DNA from 3 places in the Streptosporangium sp. NPDC001681 genome. Region 3 is predicted to be linked to each of the others. Evidence: riboswitches for the same ligand, from Rfam matches in the RefSeq annotation. Region 3 holds a riboswitch; each other region holds the start of a gene.
What was found. A riboswitch is a leader RNA that binds a small molecule or an ion and turns the genes downstream of it on or off. The one in region 3 is predicted to bind S-adenosylmethionine.
Positions count from the first base shown of each region.

Region 1: another riboswitch for S-adenosylmethionine. It lies ahead of thrC (threonine synthase); the one in region 3 lies ahead of ABT130_RS43315 (FAD/NAD(P)-binding protein).
Region 2: another riboswitch for S-adenosylmethionine. It lies ahead of ABT130_RS20620 (aminotransferase class V-fold PLP-dependent enzyme); the one in region 3 lies ahead of ABT130_RS43315 (FAD/NAD(P)-binding protein).

Region 1 is NZ_JBEOZN010000229.1:3,065-6,332, forward strand. It holds gene ABT130_RS46245 (S1 family peptidase) at 1-908, shown strand, start outside; SAM riboswitch class I at 1,107-1,249, shown strand; gene thrC (threonine synthase) at 1,264-2,556, shown strand; gene ABT130_RS46255 (MoaD/ThiS family protein) at 2,579-2,854, shown strand; gene ABT130_RS46260 (cold-shock protein) at 3,212-3,268, shown strand, end outside.
Region 2 is NZ_JBEOZN010000042.1:56,199-59,466, forward strand. It holds gene ABT130_RS20615 (NADH-quinone oxidoreductase subunit D) at 1-209, opposite strand, end outside; gene ABT130_RS20620 (aminotransferase class V-fold PLP-dependent enzyme) at 227-1,567, opposite strand; SAM riboswitch class IV at 1,620-1,735, opposite strand; gene ABT130_RS20625 (TerC family protein) at 1,943-2,686, shown strand; gene ABT130_RS20630 (cytochrome P450) at 2,827-3,268, shown strand, end outside.
Region 3 is NZ_JBEOZN010000177.1:8,285-11,552, reverse strand. It holds gene ABT130_RS43315 (FAD/NAD(P)-binding protein) at 1-1,585, opposite strand, end outside; SAM riboswitch class IV at 1,711-1,823, opposite strand; gene ABT130_RS43310 (DUF402 domain-containing protein) at 1,876-2,397, shown strand; gene ABT130_RS43305 (enoyl-CoA hydratase-related protein) at 2,413-3,225, opposite strand; gene ABT130_RS43300 (ABC transporter ATP-binding protein) at 3,262-3,268, opposite strand, start outside.

The DNA of each region.
Region 1 (3,268 bases), on a different contig from region 3:
TCGGTGTCGCGAGTCGTTGCTCCGTCGGTTTCTCGGTGATGCGCGGGACCCAGGCGGGTTTCGTCAGTGCCGGTCACTGCGGTAAGACCGGCGATGCCACCACCGGTTTCAACCGGGTGCCCCAGGGGGTCTTCCGGGCGTCGTCCTTTCCCGAGAACGACTATGCCTGGGTCGCGGTGAACGCCGGCTGGAGCCCCAAGCCGGTGGTGAGCAACGGCGTCGGCGGTACCGTGCCCGTCGCGGGCTCCAGGCCGGCCCTGGAGGGTGCCTCGATCTGCCGGTCCGGCTCCACCACCGATTGGCACTGCGGTCTCATCCGGCAGCTCAGTGCCAGCGTCACCTACCCCCAGGGCACCATCCACGGCCTGGGCCGTACCAGTGTCTGCGCCGAGCCGGGTGACTCGGGTGGTTCGTTCATCTCGGTGGACCAGGCCCAGGGAGTCACCTCCGGCGGCTCCGGGGACTGCACCACGGGTGGCGTCACCTACTTCCAGCCGCTCAACGAGATCCTCACCGCCTACGACCTGACCCTGCTGACCGACAGCACCGCCAGCTCGTCGGGTGACATCTCCCCGGGCACCGCTCCATCGGGCAAGCAGGACTGCAGCGGCTACCCGAAGACCTACACCGGCACGCTGAACAACGGTCAGTCCGTCTCCCAGCCGAGCCGGTACTACCGGGCCGCCGTCGCCGGTACGCACTCCGCCTGCCTGGACGGCGGTGACGGCGTCGACTTCGACCTCTACCTCCAAAGGTGGCAACGGTCGAGCTGGACCACCGTCGCCACCTCCGAGGGCGCGGGCCCCGACGAGCAGATCAGCTACACCGGCCCGCCCGGCTTCTACCGCTACCAGGTGGTCTCCGTGAGCGGCTCCAGCCCCTACACACTGAAGACCAAAGCCCCCTGACCCGCCTTCCGCGGGAGGTTCCACGGGACGTCCACCGTGGTGCGGTGCCTGCGGGCAGTGGCGGAGCGCCCCTGGGGCCGGGGAGCTCTGTCCGTCAGGTAACACGTCATGTCTCGTAGAGTGAGACAGGTGGCCGGGGCGGCGGTACGGCGATGTAGAGTGCTTAGGACCTGCGTGTCAGGTTTCCAACTGAATATTTGCTCATCCAGAGGGGTGGAGGGATCGGCCCTGCGAAGCCCCGGCAACCATCCCGGTTCAAGACTCGTGATCGACACGAGGTCAGCCGGGACAGGTGCCAATTCCGGTCTGTGACCAGGGTGGTCCGCAGACGAAGATGAGGGAAAGGCCTCGCTTCATGGCGCTCGCAACCACTGAGAACACCACCGCCTCGCTTGGTCGTGTCGAAGACACGCAAAACCAGCAGTTCGGCCCCGCCGTGGCCCTGTCCTGTCGCGAGTGCGGTGCCCGCTACGACCTCGGCCCGAGCTTCGCCTGTGCCGAGTGTTTCGGGCCCCTTGAGATCGCCTACGACTTCGGGCGGGTGACCCGGGAGCAGATCGCCGAGGGGCCGGCCAACATCTGGCGTTACCGCTCGCTGCTGCCCGTCCCCGCCGACGTGGCCACCAAGCCCAACATGGAGCCCGGCTGGACCAGGCTCGTCAACGCCGGCAACCTCGCCCGTGAACTGGGCATGCGCTCGCTGCACGTGAAGGACGACTCCGGCAACCCCACGCACTCCTTCAAGGACCGCGTGGTGGCCATCGCCGTCGAGGCGGCCCGTAACTTCGGCTTCCACACCCTCTCCTGCTCCTCCACCGGCAACCTGGCCGGTGCCGCTGCCGCCGCCGCCGCGCGGGCCGGGCTGGACGCCTGCGTGTTCATCCCCGCCGACCTGGAGCAGGCCAAGGTCGTCATGGCCTCCGTGTACGGGGGCAGGCTCATCGGCATCGAGGGCACCTACGACGATGTGAACCGTTTCTGCTCGGAGCTCATCGGCGACGAGCTGGGCGAGAAGTGGGGCTTCGTCAACGTCAACCTGCGGCCGTACTACGCCGAGGGCTCCAAGACGCTGGCGTACGAGATCGCCGAGCAGCTCGGCTGGCGCGTTCCCGACCAGATCGTCGTGCCGGTCGCGTCGGGCTCCCAGCTCACGAAGATCGACAAGGGTTTCAAGGAGCTGATCGAGCTCGGTCTCGTCGAGGACAGGCCGTACAAGATCTTTGCGGCCCAGGCCGAGGGGTGCTCCCCGGTCTCCGCCGCCTACAAGGCGGGCCACGACGTGATCCGCCCGGTGAAGCCGGACACGATCGCCAAGTCGCTGGCGATCGGCAACCCCGCCGACGGCCCGTACGTGCTGGACATCGCCCGCCGTACCGGCGGCGCGGTCGAGGACGTCACCGACCCCGAGATCGTCGACGCGATCCGGTTGCTGGCCAGGACCGAGGGCATCTTCGCCGAGACCGCCGGAGGTGTCACCGTCGGCGTGCTTCGCAAGCTGGTCGCGACAGGGAGGCTCGACCCGGAGGCGGAGACCGTGGTCCTCAACACCGGCGACGGTCTCAAGACCCTCGACGCGGTGGCCGCCGAGGCGCGCCCCACCGCCGTGATCCGCCCCTCTCTTGACGCATTCCGTGCGGCAATCGCCTAGAAATCGTGAAAGGTACTGAATTATGAGCGTTTCCGTGCGGATTCCGACGATTCTCCGGACTTACACCGATGGTGCTGCCGAGGTGACCGGAGAGGGTGAGACCCTGCGCGACGTCCTCCAGAAGCTTGACGCGGACTTCCCGGGGATCGGCGCCCGAATTCTTGATGAAACGGGCAAGATTCGCCGTTTTGTCAACGTCTATGTCGGAGATGAGGATGTCCGCTTCGCCGACAACCTCGACACGGCCACGCCCTCCGGCGTCCAGATCTCCATCATCCCGGCGGTCGCCGGAGGCTGAGTCCCGCCCCGCCCGCACTGCGCCGGTCGCACCCGCCTCACCTTCCGGGGCGCTCGCGACGCCTCTCCAGGACACCCGCCCGGCTCCGGCCGCGTGCGGGTGTCCTGCTTTGTGGCGTAAACCGGTATTCGCGGTGGGGAAAGATAATGTAATCTTTAACTAACTAATAGTGATAGTCAAACTGTGTTCTCGTACTAAATGCTCTTGTAAAGAGCTAGTTTGGTGCTTGACTCTGTTGCCCTACCGGTTCCCACAGGTATGGTCGAGGACGATCGATGTGGCGAAGTCCGCCCCGGAGATTGAGGACTTCGCGCGAGGAATGGGCGTCGTCCTTAAGTCCAGTAAGAGGAGTCGCAAGTGGCGCAGGGCACCGTCAAATGGTTCAACGCGGACAAGGGCTACGGCTTCATCGCG
Region 2 (3,268 bases), on a different contig from region 3:
CGGTGCATGTAGCCCACGATCGGCTCGGCCGAGCTGATCCGCTCCCCGTCCAGGGTGAGCCGCAGCCGCAGCACCCCGTGCGTGGACGGATGCTGCGGCCCGATGTTGAGGATCATGTCCTCGGTCGCGAGCTCCTTGCCGCGCGCTTCCCGCACGGCGGCGGCACCCGCCCCCATCCCCACGCTCAGCTCACGGCGAGGCTCGTTCATATGCCTATGCTGTCACGTCAGCCGCGCGAGGCAAGATCCCGCAGTGCGGTGATCAGCCGGTCGACGTGCTCGGAGGTGGTGCCGATGCCGATGGAGGCGCGCACCGCGGAGGCGGTGGGGTCGTCGCAGCCGCCGTCCTTGGCGTCCAGCAGGTGCCGTACGAAGGGGTGGGCGCAGAACTTGCCGTCCCGGACGCCGATGCCGTAGTCGCCGGCCAGGGCCTCGGCGACCTCGCGGGCGGTGCGGCCGTCCACCACGAAGGAGACGATGCCGACGCGCGGATGGTCGGGCCCCCACAGGGACAGCTCCTGCACGCCGGGGACGGAGGCGAGGCCCGCGCGCAGCCGGTCGAGGAGGCGCTCCTCCTCGCGGACCAGCGGGGTCCAGCCGGTGGCGGTCAGGGCGTCGCAGGCCGCGGCCAGCGCGATGGCGCCCAGAACGTTCGGGGTTCCGGCCTCGTGACGGGTCTCGGGGTCGTCGTGCCACTCGGTCTCGTCGTCGTTCACCGCCTTCACCGCCCCGCCGCCCCGCAGGTACGGCTCGGCGTCGGCCAGCCAGTCGGAACGGCCGATCAGCGCGCCGGTGCCGAACGGGGCGTAGAGCTTGTGGCCGGAGAAGACCACGTAGTCCAGGTCGAGCGCGGTCAGGTTGAGGCGGCGGTGCGGGACGAGCTGCGCGGCGTCGACGAGGACGCGGGCGCCGTGGCGGTGGGCGATGTGGGCCAGCGCGGCGATCGGCCAGAGCTCCCCGGTGACGTTGGAGGCGGCGGTCACGACCAGCAGCTTGGGGCCTTCGACCGAGGCCAGGGCCTCGTCGGCGGCGCGGACCGCCTCGCCGGGGAAGGCGGGGGCCGGCAGCCGCAGGGCGCGCTCCCAGGGCAGCAGCGAGGCGTGGTGCTCGGTGTCGAAGACCACGGCGGTGGTGCCCTCAGGCAGACTGCGGGCCAGCAGGTTGGTCGCGTCCGTGGTGTTCCTGGTGAAGATCACCGAGTCGTCGGGACGGGCACCGACGAAGGCGCGTACCGTCTGCCTGGCCTGCTCGTAGCGGGCCGTGGTCAGCTGGGACGCGTACCCGGCGCCTCGGTGGACGCTGGAGTACGCCGGGAGCGCGGCGGCGACGGCGGCGCTCACCGGCTCCAGACAGGGGGCGCTCGCGGCGTAGTCGAGGTTGGCGTATCGGACGAGCCTGCCGCCCCTGACCGGAACCTCCAGGTCGGAGCCGAGCACGGCGGGGATCGGCCGGTCGCCGGACGTACGGGTCGCGGGGACGGTCACCGGGGTGGTCCCGAGGGCGGTCGCGGGGGTGGCCGCGTCGGCTGCGTCGGCGGCGGTGGCGGTGAAGATCGTCAGTGCGGACACGCCAGGGCTCCTTCGAGGTCATCGGACCCCAACCCATGGCATAGGTGCCTGGAGCCCGCGCTTGTCCGGCACACCTCGTGCCGGACCAGGTCCTCACCCGGGGCACCCCGCCGCGGACGCGAGGGTTGCCGGCCAGCGAGCCGGGGCTTGTCACTGGCACTCATGACCTACGGGGGAACTATAACCGACGTCTGGCGGGAATTCGCAAGTGCTGTCTCTCATGTTCGGGAACTCATGAGGAGTCCCGTTCGTCTGGGCAGTGAGCCTGGTGGAGCCGGGCGGCTGGTGATGTTTGTCCTGGTAGTGGCTGAATAATGCCGAACGACGGGTCTCGTCGTGCCGGTGGTGATCAAGTGGAACCGGTTGGAGGCACGGATGTTGGATTGGGTGACCAACCCGGAGATCTGGATAGGGTTCGTCACCCTCGTCGCCCTGGAGATCGTGCTCGGCATCGACAACATCATCTTCATCTCGATCCTGGCCGGAAAGCTCCCGCCCGAGCAGCGCGACAAGGCGCGCAGACTGGGCCTCCTCGCGGCCCTCGTCAGCCGGTTGGCGCTGCTGCTGGCGCTGGCGTGGGTGGTGAAACTCACATCGCCGCTCTTCGAGGTCCTCGGCCAGCCGATCTCGGGACGGGATCTCATCCTGCTCGCCGGTGGTCTCTTCCTGCTGGGCAAGAGCGTCATCGAGATGCACGACAGCATCGAGGGCAAGACCGGGCACGGCAGCGCCAAGGTCGCGGCCTCCTTCGGCTCGGTGATCGCCCAGATCATGCTGCTGGACATCATCTTCTCCCTCGACTCGGTCATCACCGCGGTCGGCATGGTCGACCAGCTCGGTGTCATGGTCGCGGCCGTGATCGTCTCGGTCCTGGTGATGCTCTTCGCCTCGGGCCCGATCAGCCGCTTCGTGGACAAGCACCCGAGCATCAAGATGCTCGCCCTGTCGTTCCTGGTGCTGATCGGCGTCGTGCTGATCGCCGAGGGCCTCGGGCAGCACATCTCCAAGGGCTACATCTACTTCGCGATGGCCTTCTCGCTCATCGTGGAGCTGCTGAACATCCGGCTGCGCACCAAGACGGCCCAGCCGGAGAAATCGGACAGCCCGACCGAGGTGTAGCGGCCTGTGGCGGGCTGTCGAACGTCGGCGGACGGTTCAGCCTCAGGAGGCGATGGCGCTGGGGCCACCGGGCATCCGTCTGCCCAGCTCCAGGGGGCGGAACAGACAATTGACGCATGGGGCGACATTACGATGTCCGTGTGCGCTTTGATCCCTGGAATCCGGAATTCGTCGCCCATCCGTACGACGTCTACGACGAGCTGAGGCGGCAGCGGCCGGTCAGCTTCTTTGAACCGACCGGCCAGTGGCTGGTCGCCCGGCACGCCGACGTCAACGCGCTGCTGCGCGACCGTCGGCTCGGCCGCTCCTACCTGCACGTGGCGACCCACGCCGAGTTCGGCAGGCCCGACGACCCCGAGTTCCAGGACCCGTTCTGGCGGGTGGTCAGGGCCGGGATGCTCGACGTCGAGCCGCCGGTGCAGACCCGGCTCCGGCGCCTGGTCTCCAAGGCGTTCACCCCGCGCATGGTCGAGGCGCTCCGCCCCAAGGTCGCCGAGATCGCCGGGGGACTGGTGGGCCGTTTCGTCGAACGCGGCGGTGGAGACCTGATCTCCGAGGTCGCCGAACCGCTCCCGGTGACCG
Region 3 (3,268 bases):
CGGACCTGTCGACCAGGCGGCGGTCCGCGGCCCGCACGTTCACCAGCCCCGACTTCTCGTCGAGCTCGCCCCGGTCGCGGAGCGCGCCGATGAGCGGGTCGGTGGCCCGGCTCACGCTGGGCGCGGGCAGCCTGGCCTCGACGAGGGTCGTGGCCGTCACGCCGCCGGGCACGGTGGGACTCTGTGCCCGCCAGCGCCCTTCGTGGTGGTCGACCTTGAGGTCGGCGCCGAGGAAGGTGACCACCCCTGCCTTGGCCAGGGCGCGCAGCTCCGCAAGCCGGGGTCCCGGCGGGCCGCTGGCGAGGTAGCTGAAGAACCCGTGGAACCACGGATCGGAGACGCCCAGCTCGGCCAGGACCCCGTAGACGGAGAGCAGCCCGAGGATCAGGGCGTGGTCGGCGCTGTGCGCCGGGTCGGCGCGCCGTTCCAGGTCGACCGCGAGGTAGCCGTGCATCCACTTCTGCAGCCCCGCCCGGTCACCGAACCTGATGCCCGCCAACGGCCGGTCGAGCCGGTCGAAGTCGAGCCGGTCCAGGTGCCGGGGCACGGCCGTACGGATCAGCTTGCGCATACCCGGGCTGCGCCACTCCTGATCGGCGAACGCCTCCGCGAACGCCGCCCAGTCCAGCCTGGCGCGCTTGGGGTGGGCGGTGATGAGCTCGTGGTAGTACGCGAAGGCGAGCTCCTTGGCGACCAGCGGCCACACGTCCCGGCGGAAGTTCCACGGGCCCTCGCCCAGCGCCTCGCGGGTGAGGAAGCGCGGCACCGGCGGGTGTGCGCCCTCGAAGGGGTAGCCGGTCTTGGAGTGGTACGGCACGCCGCGCCGCGATCCCACGTGCAGGAGGGGCTCCCGCCCGCCGGGCAGGTAGACCAGTTCCCCGTCGTACTCGCGGACGAACCGGCCGCCCCGGCCCGAGGTGAGCAGCACCATCAGGTCGACGAAGGCCAGCCCCATCCCCCGCACGATCACCGGCTCTCCGGCGGGGATGCCGTCCAGGTCGAGGTCGGCCGCGTATCCGGTGGGCAGGTAACGCAGCCCGCCGCGCGCGGCCAGGTCGGCCAGCGCCCGCTCCTCCCCGTTCGGGGTCACGTCGCCGTGTCCCTGGGCCAGGATCACCGCGTCGACCTCGATCGTCCGGCCGTCCTCCAGCCGTACCGCCTGGCCGCCGGGGATGTCGGCGAGATCGACGGCGCGGACCGGGTGCACGTGCACCCGGACCCCGCGCGGGGCGGTCGCCACCGCGTGCCTGAAGACATGGGAGAGGTAGCCGTTCTGGGCCGGGCGGGAGGCGAAGGCGCCGGGGTCCCCGCCCAGCCACTCGGCCAGCGTGGGGCCTGGACGGATCGGCCCCTCGCAGCGCACCGACTCGTCGGTGAAGAGCGTCACGTCGGCGGCGGCGGAGTTCATCCAGAGCAGCTCGGGCTGGTCACGGCGCCAGACGCGGCCGCCCCCCGGCGGGTGGGGGTCGATCACGTGGACGTCGAGCGAGGGCCAGCCGAGCAGGTCGGCGGCGTTGGCGCAGATGCGCTCCACCAGGCAGGTGCCCGTCGGGCCGGCGCCGACGACGGCGATCGAGGCGCTCATACGGCGGCTCTACGGTGCGGCCGGTAGTGGCCGTGGGTGTCGGGGTCGATGGGGCTCGCGCAGTTCAGTGTGCTGGTCTTCGACATGTGGCACTCCCGGACATGTCTCGGTGACCCCGGTGAGGGGGTCCGCGCTTGCGGCACGCCGACCGTGCCGCCAGGTCTCCCCCGGGGGCACCCCGCCGCGGTGCGAGGGTTGCCGGTCAGCCAGCCGGGGCTTCGCACTGACACTCTTAACCTATTTAGAAGGTAGGAAATACATAGATCTCTGTCAAGGCTTAATGTTGGGGAATGTCCTATGAGATGGTGAAGGTGGTCTACCGCAAATACGACGGATCACTGCACTGGAACCACAGCGGCCTTCTGCTCGGCGAGGACGAACACGGGGTATGGACCGGCTGCGCGGCCAACTCCGTCGGCCGCAAGGGCCACGGGCCCGAGGTGGCCTCCCCGCACGCCTTCGTGATGCTCTTCCCCCGCGACGCCTGGTGGACCGCCGCCTTCAACTCCGCCCCGCACAAGCACGAGATCTACTGCGACATCTCCACCGTGCCACGGTGGAGCGACGGCGAGGTCACCATGGTCGACCTCGACCTCGACGTGATCCGGACGCGCCGGAACCTGGCGAAGGGCCGCACCAGCCGGGTCTTCCTGGACGACGAGGACGAGTTCGAGGAGCACCGGGTCAGGTACGCCTACCCGCCCGAGGTCGTCCGGAGCGCCCGCGCCTCGGCCGCCTGGCTGATGGAGGCCGTCACCGCCCGCACGGCCCCCTTCGACGCCGCCCCGCGCTGGCTCACCCTGGTCAGCTGAGATGCGCCGGAGTGACTACAGCGGCGGGAAGCCGGGGACGCGGCGCTCGACGAAGCTGGCGACGCCCTCGGCGAAGTCCGGCCGGGTGAAGGAGTCGACCATCAGGCGCGCCGCGGCCGACTCCGACGCCTCCAGGGTTCGCTGCCAGTCGCCCCAGATCTGACGCTTGATCACGGCCATCGAGGCCGGAGAGCTGTACGTCGCCAGCTCGTGGGCGTAGGCCAAGGTCTCCTCGATCAGCCGCTCTCCCGGCACCGCCCGGTTGGCCAGGCCCAGCTCGCAGGCCTCGGCACCGGTGAAGGTGCGCCCGGAGAGCAGCAGGTCCATGGCCCTGGCCTGCCCGGCCAGGCGGGGCAGGATCCACGACAGGCCGTACTCGGCGACCAGGCCGCGCCGGGCGAAGGCGGTGGTCCACTTGGCCTCGGCGGCGGTGAAGACCAGGTCGCAGACCAGGGCGTGGACCATGCCGAGCCCGGCGCAGGCGCCGTTGACCGCGGCGATGATCGGCTTGCGGATCGTGGTCGGGAAGGTGTTGGGACGCCGGTCGGGCTCCCCCGCGTACGAGCCGTCCTGGATGGCGGTGAGCGTCTGGAAGTCCGCCCCGGCGCAGAAGCCCCTGCCCGCCCCGGTGACCACGATCACCCGGACCTCGGGATTCTTCTCCGCCTCGGCCAGCTGGTCGAAGTAGCGGCGGCCCATCTCGTCGGTCCAGGCATTGAGCCGGTCCGGCCGGTTGAACGTCAGCGTCAGCACGCCCCGCTCGATCGACGGCAGCACCAGGTCGACCATCGTCTCTCCCTCCCGGAAGCCCTCGGGGCGCTCCCGCACAGGAGCTCCCCGCCCGGAGAGCTACAGAATATCGTTCTACACC